DNA from 2 places in the Rugosimonospora acidiphila genome. Region 1 is predicted to be linked to the other one. Evidence: predicted binding sites of a transcription regulator. Region 1 holds the regulator's gene; the other holds the start of a gene.

Region 1 (6,811 bases):
GTGCGAGCCCAGGTTCGAGGTGAGGATCAGGATCGCGTTGCGGAAGTCCACGGTCCGACCCTGGCCATCGGTGAGCCGGCCGTCGTCGAGCACCTGCAGCAGCACGTCGAACACGTCCGGGTGGGCCTTTTCCACCTCGTCGAGCAGGATGACCGAGTACGGGCGGCGTCGTACCGACTCGGTGAGCTGGCCGCCCTCCTCGTACCCGATGTAGCCGGGCGGCGCGCCGACGAGCCGGGCGACGGAGTGCTTTTCGCCGTACTCGCTCATGTCGATGCGTACCATCGCCCGCTCGTCGTCGAACAGGAACTCCGCCAGCGCCTTGGCCAGCTCGGTCTTGCCGACCCCGGTGGGGCCGAGGAACAGGAAGCTGCCGGTGGGCCGGTCCGGGTCGGCGATGCCGGCACGCGCCCGGCGCACCGCGTCGGATACCGCCGTGACCGCCTCGGCCTGCCCGACCACGCGGGAGGCCAGCGACTCCTCCATCCGCAGCAGCTTGGCGGTCTCGCCCTCCATCAGCCGCCCGGCCTGGATGCCCGTCCACAGGGAGACCACCGCGGCGATGTCGTCGACGCCGACCTCCTCCTTGAGCATCGCGCCGTCGGCCTGCAGGCCGGCCAGCTCCGCCTCGGCACGGCTCAGCTCGATCTCCAGCGCGGGGATCCGCCCGTACCGCAGCTCCGAGGCCCGACCCAGGTCGGCGTCCCGCTCGGCCCGGTCGGCCTCGCCGCGCAGCGTCTCCAGTTGCTCCTTGGCCGCGGAGATCTTCTGGATGTGCGCCTTCTCGGTGAGCCACCGCTCGGACAGCACCGCCAACTGTTCCCGCCGGTCGGCCAGCTCGCGGCGCAGCCGCTCCAGCCGCTGCGCCGAGGCCGGGTCGGGCTCCTTGGCCAGCGCCATCTCCTCGATCTCCATGCGGCGCACGGCCCGCTCGATCTCGTCAACCTCGACCGGACGTGAGTCGATCTCCATGCGCAGCCGAGAGGCCGCCTCGTCGACCAGGTCGATCGCCTTGTCCGGCAGGAACCGGTCGGCGATGTACCGATCGGAGAGGGTGGCCGCGCCGACCAGGGCCGCGTCGGTGATACGCACGCCGTGGTGCACCTCGTAGCGCTCCTTGAGGCCGCGCAGGATGCCGATGGTGTCCTCGATGGACGGCTCGCCGACCAGTACCGGCTGGAACCGCCGCTCCAGCGCCGGGTCCTTCTCGACGTGCTCGCGGTACTCGTCGAGCGTCGTCGCGCCGACCATCCGCAGCTCGCCACGGGCCAGCATCGGCTTGAGCATGTTGCCGGCGTCCATCGAGCCCTCGCCCTTGCCGGCGCCGACGACAGTGTGCAGCTCATCGATGAAGGTGACGACCTGGCCGTCACTGCTCTTGATCTCCTCGAGGACCGACTTGAGCCGCTCCTCGAACTGGCCGCGGTACTGCGCGCCGGCCACCATGGCGGGCAGGTCCAGGCTGATCAGCCGCTTGTCGCGCAGGGACTCCGCGACGTCGCCGGCCACGATGCGCTGGGCCAGGCCCTCGACGATCGCGGTCTTGCCGACGCCCGGCTCTCCGATGAGCACGGGGTTGTTCTTGGTGCGACGGGACAGCACCTGGATCACCCGGCGGATCTCCGAGTCCCGGCCGATCACCGGATCGATCTTGCCCTCCCGCGCCTTGGCGGTCAGGTCGACGCCGTACTTCTCCAGCGCCTGGTACTGCTGCTCCGGGTCCGGGCTGGTCACCCGGCGGTCACCGCCACGGATCTGCGGGAAGGCGGCGACCAGGCTCTTCTCGGTCGCGCCCGACTCCTGCAGCAGCTTGGCGACGGCGCCGCCGACCTGCGCGAGCCCGGCGAGCAGGTGCTCGGTGGAGACGTACTCGTCCCCCAGCGGCCGGGCGATGGACTCCGCGGCGTTGACCGCGTTGACCATCTCCCGGGAGATGTTCGGCTCCGCCACGCTCGATCCCCGGGCGGACGGCTGCGACTCCACCGACCTCAGGGCCGCCCGGCGGATGTCCGCGGGGTTCGCGCCAACCGCCCGCAGCAGCGCCGGGGCGGTCGAACCACCCGTGTCCAGGAGCGCGAGCAGCAGATGCCACACTTCCACGGTGGCGTGACCCCGCTGGGTCGCTGTCGCTATCGCGCCGCTGACGACCTCGCGGCTCTTCGTGGTCAGACGCTCAATGTTCATCGGCTCCCCTGTTCAGAACGATCCATGGGATACGACACGGCCGGACTTGAGTCTATTCCGCTCAACTTTGCTCGGGGAGGGGTGTGCCCGATCACATTTTTTTCGGCTCGGCGCCGAAGGGCCCCTCCTGCGAGCGATGGGCGGGGACGAACGTGGGCATCGTGAACCCGATGACGATGGATTTCGGATCGTCGCGCGAGTGGGGCGACGCGGTGATCGCGGCGGCCAACTCGACGCTCACCCAGATGGCGGCGATCTGGCCCGACCTCACCTCCGCCGCGCTGCACCGGATGCTCGGTGTGACGCCGATGATCGGGCGTATAACGACACCGGCCCGATCTTCAGCATCGCGGACGGGCAGAAGCTGGTTCACCGGCATCTTCGGCGGCTTCACGGGCTGAGCCCGCCGGCCTCGGCCGGGCCGGCCCCCACGACGGGCCGGCCCGGCCACACCGCCGACCGCTGAGCCACTTGACACGGCACAAGATCGCGTAGACGATGTTACCCGCTGGTAGTAGACCCGCCGATGATCGAACGAACCGGCAGCTCACTCCGTGCGAACGGCTCCGCCCTGCCGCCGATAAAGCGGAGCAACCGCTCGATAGTTCACAGTTCGCTGCTCACGGGTCGTGAATTACATTCTGAAGTCTTCCGTTCACGGGGACTCGCGGGCTAACGTGACGCCACCTCAGCGGGTTCGGTATCGCGGGAGTGTTAACGGTGGGCGCTGCACAGTCGGTCTTTCAAGGCTTCGCCAATCCGGTGGATCCAAGCCCGGCGGAGTTGCGCGCGTGGGCTCATCAGCCCGACGCCGTCCCGCTGCACACCATGCCCCCGGACTGGGACCTGCTGGTCTCCGGTGACCATCTGATCTCCACCCTGATGGAGCTGGCGATGGACCGGCAGTGCCCCGCCCGCCGGTTCGCCGTGCATTGCCTGTACATCTACGCCGCCGACGCGATCCGCACGAACTTCCGGGCGCACCCCAAGCGCCGGCTGCGCAAGATGGTCGAGCACGTCGAGCACGACGGCGACGACCTGCTGCGGATCTGGGCGCACAACGTGCGGATGCTGCTGGCCCGGCCCGAACTGTTCGACTACCGCGACTGGTGCGAGGGCGGCCTCGTTCGCCACCCTCGCCGCCTGTCGTCCTGACGGACTATTGCTGCTGATTGGGCTTCTGCTGGCCCATCTGCGGCTGGTTCATCGAGTCGGTGCCCTCGTTCATCCGGCTCTGTCCCTTGTCCATCTCTTCGCCGTGCTTGTTGCCGCTCATGTCGTCGGCCTTGTTACCGGCCTTGTCGACGGCCTCTTTCACCTTCTGCTTGGCCTTGTCTGTCATCCCCATGACGTATCCCCCCGTCCCGACGTCAGTTGATCGATCACTCCAGGTCAAGGTACGTCAGGAGGGGGTGAGGCCGGTCCGAAATGACTAATCGGCTCCGGACCGGCGCGGCCGCCATACCACCAGCGCGGTGCTCGTGTCCCGGGTACGGGCCAGGTCGCGGCTCCCGCCGTACGCCATGATCTGCGCCAGGCGGCGCTGAGCGTCGGCGAGGTCCGCCTCCAGGTCCATGATCCGCTGCTGGAACTCGGTCACCAGCTGCTCCAGCTCGATGATCCGTTTGACCCCGGCCAGGTTGACGCCGTCCTCCTGGCTGAGCCGCTGGATCTCCCGGAGCAGCACGACGTCCCGGGCGCTGTAGCGCCGACCCCCACCGGCGGCCCGACCCGGCTGGACCAGACCCATCCGGTCGTACTGGCGCAGCGTCTGCGGATGCATGCCGGCCAGCCGGGCCGCCACCGAAATGATGAGCACCTTGGCGTCGGAGGCGTGCTCGATAGAGATCACGAACTCATCACTCATGGCGCACCTGCCGATCGATGTGTTCCCGGGGCGCGGCCGGGGCCGACGCCGCGTAGGTCTGCAGCGCCTCCCGGGCCGACTCCGGGAGGTCTTTCGGTACCACCACGTCGACCGTGACCAGCAGATCACCGGGTGTGCCCTCGCGCCGCGGTACGCCCTTGCCACGCACCCGCAGGGTGCGCCCGGACGGCGTACCCGCCGGGACCCGCACGGTCACCGAGCCGTTCAGGGTAGGTACCCGCAGGTCTACCCCATTCACGGCCTCGGGGAACGTGATCGGCACGGACAGCGTGAGGTCGTCCCCGTACCTGCCGAACAGCGGGTCTTCCTTGACCTTGATCAGCACGAACAGGTTCCCGGGCGGGCCGCCCCGCTCGCCCGGCTCGCCCCGGCCGGCCAGCCGGATCTTCTGACCGTCGGCGACGCCCGGCGGGATGCGCACGTTGAGGGTGCGGGTCTTGGTGACCCCGCCCGTCCCGTGACACTCCGGGCACTTCTCGTCCACGATCGTCCCGACACCCTGGCACTCCCGGCACGGCTCGGCGAAGCTGAACGAGCCCTGGTTGCTGGTCGTGACCCCGGCGCCGTGGCAGACCGGGCAGGTCCGCGGCTGGGTGCCGGGCTTGGCCCCGCTGCCGTTACAGGTGTCGCAGACGCCCGGCGCGCGCAGCGTCAGCGGCAGCGTCGCGCCGTTGACCGCGTCCCGGAAGTCCAGCGAAACCTCGGCCTCGACGTCCCGTCCCCGTGCCGGCCCGCGCCGGGTGGCGGTGCGTGCACCGCCACCCGAGAAGATCGAGCTGAACAGGTCGGAGAAGCCCGCGCCGCCGAACCTGCGGTCACCGGTCGCCGTACCGGCGGCCGCGTCACCGAAGATGTCCGACATGGTGAACGGACCACCACCGGGCCCGCCGCCGCCCCGTGAGCCCCGGCGGAACGCGCCGGAGCCGAACAGCTGGCGCATCTCGTCGTACTCTTTGCGCTTGCGGTCGTCCGAGAGCACGTCGTAGGCCTCGGATACCGCCTTGAACCGGTCCTCCGCCTCGACGTTGCCCGGATTGCGGTCCGGATGCAGCTCCCGCGCGAGCTTGCGGTACGCCTTCTTGATCTCATCGGACGGAGCGGACTGGGACACGCCGAGGATGGCGTAGAAGTCCTTCTCCAGCCAGTCTTTAGAGCTCATGACGCCGCCTCGCTACGCTCGCCGGCGCCATGAGAAACAACGCGCTCCACACCCATGACGCCGCCACCTCCCCTGCTCAGTTGTTGAGTTCCTGGTGTCACTCGGGATCGGCCACCGCGACCAACGCCGGACGCAGCAAACGTTCCCCGAGCAGATAGCCCCTGCGAAGGATGTCCACGCAGGTCGGTTCGGCCACGTCGGCCGAGGTCAGGTGCGCGACCGCCTCGTGCACCGTCGGGTCGAACGGGTCGCCCTTCTCGCCGAACGCGGTCAGCCCGAACTTGGTCAGCGAACCGAGCAGTTGCTCGGCCACCGACCCGAACGGCCCGACCAGGTCGCCGTGCTCGCGGGCCCGGTCCAGGTCGTCCAGCACCGGCAGCAGCGCGACCAGGACTCCGCCCGTCGCCTGCTCACCGACCAGCGCCCGGTCCCGGTCCACCCGCTTGCGGTAGTTGGCGTACTCGGCGGTGACCCGTTGCAGGTCCCGTACGCGTTCGTCCAACTCCGCGCGCAGCGCGGCCAGTTCGGCACCCAGCGGTCCGGACGACGGCTCGGCGGCGAACGCCGCCTCCGGCGCCTCGCTCGGCTCGATGACCTCGCCGACCACCACGGACTCCTCCTCAATCTGCGCCTCCGGGCCGGAGTCCGCGACAGCGGGCTGCTCCGGCGCGTCGGCCGGAGCGTTCTGCTCGATCGGATCGTCTTTGCGGATCTTCCGCCGATCCCGGATCACCAGGGGCGGCTGCCGCTCCTCGGTGCCGCCGGCGGGCGCCTCATCAGCGCCCGCCGGGTCCCTTTCGGTGCCACTCACTTCTTGTCGTCCTCGACAATCTCGGCGTCCACGACGTCCTCGCCACCGTTGCCACCGTTACCGCCGTTACCGGCAGCACCGCCGGCGCTGGCCTGCGGGCCCTCGCCCTCGGGTCCGGCACCGGCCGCACCGGGCTGGCCCTCCGCGCCGGCCGCCTGGGCCTGCGCGTACAGCTGCGAGCCGGCCTTCTGGGAGGCCTGCGCCAGCTTCTCGTGCGCCGACTTGATCTTCTCCAGGTCGGTGCCGCCGAGGGCGCTGCGCAGCTCGCCGAGCGCCTCGTTGATCTCGTCGCGACCGTCGGCGGGCAGCTTGTCGCCGCTCTCCGCGAGGAACTTCTCGGTCTGCCACTGGAGCTGCTCGGCCTGGTTGCGGGTCTCCGCCTCTTCGCGCCGGCGCTTGTCGTCGTCGGCGTGATCCTGGGCGTCGCGCATCATCCGCTCGATGTCATCCTTGGGCAGCGCCGAGCCGCCGGTGATGACCATCGACTGCTCCTTGCCGGTGCCCAGGTCCTTCGCGTTGACGTGCACGATGCCGTTCGCGTCGATGTCGAAGGTGACCTCGATCTGCGGCACGCCGCGCGGCGCCGGCGGGAGGCCGGTCAGCTCGAAGGTGCCGAGGTTCTTGTTGTACGCCGCGATGTCCCGCTCACCCTGGAAGACCTGGATCAGCACCGAGGGCTGGTTGTCGTCGGCGGTCGTGAAGATCTCCGAACGCTTGGTCGGGATCGTGGTGTTGCGCTCGATCAGCTTGGTGAAGATGCCACCCTTGG
Region 2 (6,811 bases), on a different contig from region 1:
GGACCCGGTGATGGGTGCCCGTCCGTTGCGCCGCACGATTCAGCGTGAGATCGAGGACTCGTTGTCGGAGCGGATCCTGTTCAACGAGTTGAAGGCGGGTCAGATCGTGGTCGTGGACTGCGAGGGTGATCCGGAGAACGTGGAGACCTCGAAGCTGGTCTTCCGTGCCGCGGACCGGCCGTCCCCCGAGGTACCGGAGGCGGTCGCCGCGGTCGACTGATCGCGCGAGCCGTGAAACGCGACGCGAAACGGGTGCCCGGGGTGCGATGCGCCCCGGGCACCTCGCGGATTCACCCCGAGGGCGGAGCTAATTCCGCAGCAGATCGCGCACGTGCCCCAGGACCGAGAACCACATCGATTCGGGGCGCTCCATGGCGATCGGGTCCGCCTGGCGCATCCGGCGCAGCAGCCTGCGCTCGGCGCCGTCGGGGTCGACGCCCTCGTCGGTGCTGGCCTCGGCGTCGTACCAAGGCCGCTGCTCTTCCAGTGCGTGAAGGAAATACGCCAGCGCGTCGATGCTTGAATTCAGCAGGTGAACGGGGCCGTCCTCCGGAATGCAATACACCGCCCCGGTGATCGTGTCCACGATGACGTCGTCCAGGGCGATCCCGCCGAGAGTGAGCCAGGCCGACATGTCCAGCGGGCAGTCCGGGTACCTTTCCGCGACGGCCTGCCAGGCTGTGCCGCCGATTCGCAGGTCGCCATCGAGAAGGCGCTGGTCCGCTTCGAACCAGCCGACCTGGTCCGGCAGGCCGACCTCCCGCAGGAAGTCGCGGGTCGGCTCGTGAGCGATCGCGGCGAGTGCGGGATCCTTCACGGTGACCAGTTCATCGGCGTGGAATGCGGATTCCATCCCGATCCGGTCGATCAATGGGCTCATAGGTCCGCCAGCTCCGCTCCGGGCGCCACGCCCATTAGAGGTCGTCCCGTTCGAGCCGTAGCCGCAGCAGGTCGCGCAGGCTTATCCGCTCGCCGTCCCGGGCACCCTCGCCGATCACCAGCCGGGGCGATGCCGGGCGGACCGTGGCGCCGGTGAGCCTGGCCCGCATTGAGCCGGGGACGGTCAGGATGTAGAACTCGCCGTCCTCGCCGATCGCGAGGGTGTGGTCGGCGCCCAGGTACCAGCCGCGCAGGCCGGTCCGGTACCGGGTGCGTCCGTCGTACCCCTGGGCCGACAGCGACCGGGTCGGCAGGCCCCGCTCCCGCGCGTCCCGGACGAAGCCGGCGATCAGCTCCCGGGCCTGTCCGGCCTCGGCAGCCTCCCGCCGGTCCCGCTCGGCCGCGTGCGCGGCGATCGCCCGGCTCCGCTGGCGAGCCCAGTCCTGATCGGTGCCCTCGCTCATCCGACCAGGGTAGGCCGCCGCTCCCCGCAGATCATCGTGCCGTGATCACCGCCCTGGTGGCCGGCTATCGTGTCGGCCGACGGCTGGGGCGAGAGGGGCGGCGGATGGACCTGCGAGGGTGGCTGGAACAGGCGGTCGACTGGCACGAGCGGTGGGCCGGCGGCTTCGGCGAGTACCAGCCGCACCCCGCGCTCGACGTCGGGCAGGAGCGCTTCGCCGAGGCGTTCGGCGAGCTCACCGAGCGGTTGGGCGGCGACAACTACCCGTTCTTCCATCCCCGGTACGCGGGCCAGATGCTCAAGCCGCCGCACCCCGCCGCGATCGCCGGCTACGTGGCGGCGATGCAGATCAACCCCAACAACCACGCCCTGGACGGCGGCCCGGCAACCGCCGAGCTGGAGAAGGAGGTCGTCGCCCAGCTGGCCGCCATGTTCGGCCTCGGCACGCACCTGGGTCACCTGACCACCAGCGGCACCATCGCCAACCTCGAGGCGCTGTTCGTGGCCCGGGAGACCCACCCGGGGCTGGGCGTGGCGTACAGCGCGGACAGCCACTACACCCACGAGCGCATGTGCCACCTGCTGGGCGTGGAGGGGCACCCGGTGCCGGTGGACGCGGCCGGGCGGATGGATCTGACGGCGCTGGAGCAGCTGCTGGCCACCGGCCGGATCGGTACGGTCGTGTTGACCGCGGGGACCACCGGGCTGGGCGCGGTCGACCCGATCCACGAGGCGCTGCCGCTGCGCGAGCGGTACGGGGTGCGGCTGCACGTGGACGCCGCGTACGGCGGCTTCTTCGCCCTGATCGCCGACGACTCCCCGGACGGGGTGGCGTCCGCGCCCTGGCGGGCGATAGCCGGCTGCGATTCGGTGGTGGTCGACCCGCACAAGCACGGGCTGCAGCCCTACGGGTGCGGTGCGGTGCTGTTCGCCGACCCGGCGGTCGGCCGCTTCTACCGGCACGACTCGCCGTACACCTACTTCACTTCCGACCAGTTGCACCTGGGCGAGATCTCGCTGGAGTGCAGCCGGTCCGGGGCGTCGGCCGCCGCGCTGTGGCTGACGCTGCGCCTCCTGCCGCTGACGGACAAGGGGTTGGGTGGCGTGCTGCGCCCGGGCCGCCGGGCGGCGCTGCGCTGGGCCGAGTTGCTGGCCGGCTCGGCTCACCTGGCCCCGTACCAGCGGCCGGAGCTGGACATCGTGGCGTACCTGCCCCGCCGCGCCACGCTCTCGCAGGTCGACGAGGCGTCGGAGTGGCTGATGCGGCGCGGCATGACGGACTCGGCCGACCCGGTGTACCTGGCGACGTACGCGGTGACCGGCCAGTCCCTGCGCGAGCGCGGCCACCGGGTCACCGCCGACGTGCCACGCGGCCGGATCCTGCGCAGCGTGCTGATGAAGCCGGAGGCCGAGGAGTACCTGGACCGGCTGCACGGGCGGGTCGAGGAGCTGGCGGCGATGTGCCACGTTTCGTGACGGTCGGTGCGTCGCGGGCCGGATCCGGTCACAAGCCCCACAATGTGCTATCAGGGGGATGATCGCCTAGGGGGGTGTCATGGAAATCGGTGGTGTGGAGACCGTGGCGGAGTTCGTGCGGCGCACCGAGGGCCCGGCCGTGCCCTTTGTGCCGGAGTGGTACCCGTGGGTCTACGCCCACCACTACCTGCGGCTGGAGGCCGGCAGCCTGCCGGAGCGGTTCCGCCGGGGCGGTGAACCGATCTCGTTGGCCGAGGCCGAGGACCTGGTCTACCTGTGGTGCGGGCTGTCCGGGGAGGGCATACAGCGGGCCGCCCGGGCGTTGGCCGACGCGTACCTGCGCCGGTGGGGGATGGTCCGGAGCGGGGCGGACGACGAGCGGGTCGGCCCGGCCGCCAGGTCCGGAGGGCGCGTGACGCGCCGGCAGTCGCAGACCGGCCGGGTGCCGGGCGGTTCCCGCCGTACCCGCCGGGCGCCGGCTGCCATCGCGCCCGATACCCGCTCCGCCTGACGAACTCCGCTCGTCAAGGGGCCGAAGATTCGCCCGGCGGGCGGAAATTCGCCCGATGGGCCGGGAAGTTCGCCTGAGTCCGGGCCCGAAGCGGGGTGCTCGGTGAGGCTCTGCGGTGACGGCGGTCACATCCGGGCCCCGGGAAGGAACAGAACCTCGTCGCGAAAACTTGAGTGGGTCAGGCTCATGATTACGCGATTACAGAGGTGCGCATGTCTACTCTTCCGGTTCTCCCGCTGACCGACGAGGTACTGCTGCCCGGCATGGTCATTCCGGTGACCCTGGACTCGAGCACCCAGGCCGCGATCGACGCCGCCCGGACCACCGGCGACAAGACGCTGCTCGCGGTGCCCAGGCTGGACGGCGAGTACGGACCGGTCGGCACCATAGCGACAATTGACAAGATCGGCCGGCTGCCCAGTGGTGAACCCGCCGCGGTGATCCGGGGGCTGTCCCGCGCCCGGATCGGCTCCGGGGTACCCGGGCCGGGTGCCGCGCTGTGGGTCGAGGCGACCCCGCTGGAGGTTCCGGCGCCCACCGGCAAGACCCGGGAACTGGCCCGCGACTACAAGGCGCTGGTCACCTCGGTGCTGCAACGGCGGGGGGCGTGGCAGGTCATCGACGCGGTCGAGCGGATGACCGACCTCGGCGAGTTGGCGGACTCCGCCGGGTACTCGCCGTGGATCAGCCTGTCCCAGAAGGTCGAGCTGCTCGCCGCGACCGATCTGACCACCCGGTTCGAGCTGCTGGTCGGCTGGCTGCGCGACCACGTGGCCGAGCAGGAGGTCACGGAGAAGATCAGCGAGGACGTCCGCGAGGGCATGGAGAAGAGCCAGCGGGAGTTCCTGCTCCGCCAGCAGCTGGCCGCGATCCGCAAGGAACTGGGCGAGGACGAGCCGGACGGTGCCGGCGACTACCGGACCCGGGTGGAGAGCGCCGACCTGCCGGACAAGGTCCGCGAGGCGGCCCTGCGTGAGGTGGGCCGGCTGGAGCGGGCCAGCGACCAGTCCCCGGAGTCGGGCTGGATCCGCACCTGGCTGGACACGGTGCTGGAGCTGCCGTGGAACGCCCGTACCGAGGACAACACCGACCTGGCCGCGGCGCGCGAGGTGCTCGACGCCGACCACGCCGGCCTCGACGACGTGAAGGACCGCATCCTGGAGTACCTGGCGGTGCGCAACCGCCGGGCGGCGCGCGGTCTGCACGTGGTGGGCGGGCGCGGCTCCGGCGCGGTACTGGCGCTGGCCGGGCCTCCCGGTGTCGGCAAGACCAGCCTCGGCGAGTCCGTGGCGCGGGCGCTCGGCCGCAAGTTCGTCCGGGTGTCGCTCGGCGGCGTACGGGACGAGGCCGAGGTTCGCGGTCACCGGCGTACGTACGTCGGCGCGATGCCGGGCCGGATCGTGCGGGCCATCCGCGAGGCGGGTTCGATGAACCCGGTGGTGCTGCTGGACGAGGTGGACAAGCTGTCCGCGGGCGGCTTCTCCGGCGACCCGGCCGCGGCCCTGCTGGAGGTGCTGGACCCGGCGCAGAACCACACGTTCCGCGACCACTACCTGGAGATCGACCTCGACCTCTCGGACGTGCTGTTCCTGGCCACCGCCAACGTGGTGGACACCATCCCCGGCCCGCTGTTGGACCGGATGGAGCTGGTGACCCTGGACGGTTACACCGAGGCGGAGAAGGTCGCCATCGCCCGGGATCACCTGTGGCCGCGGCAGCTGGAGCGGGCCGGCCTGACCGCCGACGAGGTGACCATCGACGACGAGGCGCTGGGGCGCATCGCCGGCGAGTACACCCGGGAGGCGGGCGTCCGTCAGCTCGAGCGTGGGCTCGCGAAGGTGCTTCGTAAGGTCGCTGTCGAATTGGCGGCGAAGGCCGGGTCGGTGCACGTCGGTGGGGACAACCTCGCGACGTACCTGGGCCGTCCCCGGTTCGTGTTCGAGTCGGCCGAGCGCACGGCGGTGCCTGGCGTGGCCACCGGACTCGCGGTGACCGGTGCCGGCGGGGACGTGCTGTTCATCGAGGCCACCGCCATGGACGGTGAGTCGGGGCTGACCCTGACCGGCCAGCTCGGTGACGTCATGAAGGAGTCGGCGCAGATCGCCTGGTCGTACCTGCGCTCGCACGGCCGGCAGTTGGGCATCGACCCGAGCGGGTTGGTGGGCAAGCGGATCCACCTGCACGTGCCGGCCGGCGCGGTGCCCAAGGACGGTCCGAGCGCCGGCATCACGATGGTGACCGCGCTGGCCTCGCTGGCCTCCGGCCGGCCGGTGCGCCCGGAGTTCGGGATGACCGGTGAGGTCACCCTGGCCGGCCGGGTGCTGCCGATCGGTGGCGTGAAGCAGAAGCTGCTCGCCGCCCACCGGGCCGGGCTGACCGAGGTCATCATTCCGGCACGCAACGAGCCGGACCTGGATGACCTGCCGGACGAGGTGCGCAAGGCGCTGACCATCCACGTGACCGGCGAAGTGTCGGAGGTGCTGCGGCTGGCGCTGCGGCCCGCCGAGTCCGAGACGGGTGCGCAGCCGTTGGTCGGGGCGGCCGCCTGAGGTCGGTGAGAAACGCAGTGGGGGCACCGGGGAAACCCGGTGCCCCCACTGCGTTTCCGGCTCACTCCGGCTCGGGCTCGACCTCGACCTCGCTGGGCAGTCGACGGTTCGCGGGTGCCTTCGGTCCGTACGGGGAGGTCTGCGCCTCGGGTACCGGCTGGCCCCGCCTGCGCTGGCTCTCCTGGCCCGCCCCCGGCGCCCGGTTCTCCGCGCTGTCCTGCACCAAGGGGTCCCGTCCGCTGCGGCGCATCTCTGGTTGCTGCACATTCGGCATGGTTCGGGCCTACCCGCAGTCTTGGTTAACAAACGGGTTAGTCGGCGGCCTCAGGGGTAGATGATCGTTATATTGTCGTTGCCCCCGTGCCCCGCCGCATGACACCGGAGCCCTCATGACCGCAGTGATACCCGCCCTCACCATGCCGTCGAGCCAGCAGCTGCCGGTGCTGGGCCACGGCACGTGGTATCTGGGCGAGCGATCGAACACCCGGTCGGAGGAGATCGCGGCGCTGCGCCTGGGTCTCGACCTGGGCATGACGATGATCGATACCGCCGAAATGTACGGCGACGGTGCCGCCGAGGAACTCGTCGGGGAGGCCATCGCGGGCCGCCGCGATCGGGTCTTCCTGGTCGACAAGGTGCTGCCCGACAACGCCAGCGCGCGGGGCACCATCCAGGCGTGCCAGCGCAGCCTGCGCCGGCTGCGTACCGACCACATCGACCTGTACCTGCTGCACTGGCGTGGCGGGTACCCGCTGGCGGAGACCATCGAGGGCTTCTCCCGGCTGATCGACTCCGGCGAGATCGGCCAGTGGGGCGTGAGTAACTTCGACGCCGACGACCTGGACGAGCTGCTGCGCACCGACGGAGGCAAGTCCTGCGCGGCCAACCAGATCCTCTACAACCTCACCCGTCGCGGGCCCGAGTTCGATCTGC

The links. The regulator HspR, encoded in region 1, represses chaperone genes until heat shock. The targets are predictions, from matches to a motif close to TTGAGTNNNNNNNACTCAA.
Positions count from the first base shown of each region.
Region 2: a site for HspR is predicted at 3,499-3,517, ahead of lon (endopeptidase La). Genes of this name have one in related genera too.

Region 1 covers NZ_BAABJQ010000001.1:79,356-86,166, reverse strand. Annotated here, with positions in the region: gene clpB (ATP-dependent chaperone ClpB) at 1-2,184, opposite strand, end outside; gene ABEA87_RS00440 (glycoside hydrolase family 18 protein) at 2,268-2,585, shown strand; gene ABEA87_RS00435 (hypothetical protein) at 2,905-3,339, shown strand; gene ABEA87_RS00430 (Rv0909 family putative TA system antitoxin) at 3,344-3,532, opposite strand; gene ABEA87_RS00425 (heat shock protein transcriptional repressor HspR) at 3,617-4,051, opposite strand; gene dnaJ (molecular chaperone DnaJ) at 4,044-5,231, opposite strand; gene grpE (nucleotide exchange factor GrpE) at 5,329-6,042, opposite strand; gene dnaK (molecular chaperone DnaK) at 6,039-6,811, opposite strand, start outside.
Region 2 covers NZ_BAABJQ010000060.1:2-6,812, forward strand. Annotated here, with positions in the region: partial or broken gene ABEA87_RS41730 (ATP-dependent Clp protease ATP-binding subunit ClpC) at 1-220, shown strand, start outside; gene ABEA87_RS41735 (SUKH-4 family immunity protein) at 308-871, opposite strand; gene ABEA87_RS41740 (hypothetical protein) at 915-1,343, opposite strand; gene ABEA87_RS41745 (pyridoxal phosphate-dependent decarboxylase family protein) at 1,448-2,818, shown strand; gene ABEA87_RS41750 (hypothetical protein) at 2,898-3,329, shown strand; gene lon (endopeptidase La) at 3,542-5,878, shown strand; gene ABEA87_RS41760 (hypothetical protein) at 5,940-6,143, opposite strand; gene ABEA87_RS41765 (aldo/keto reductase) at 6,268-6,811, shown strand, end outside.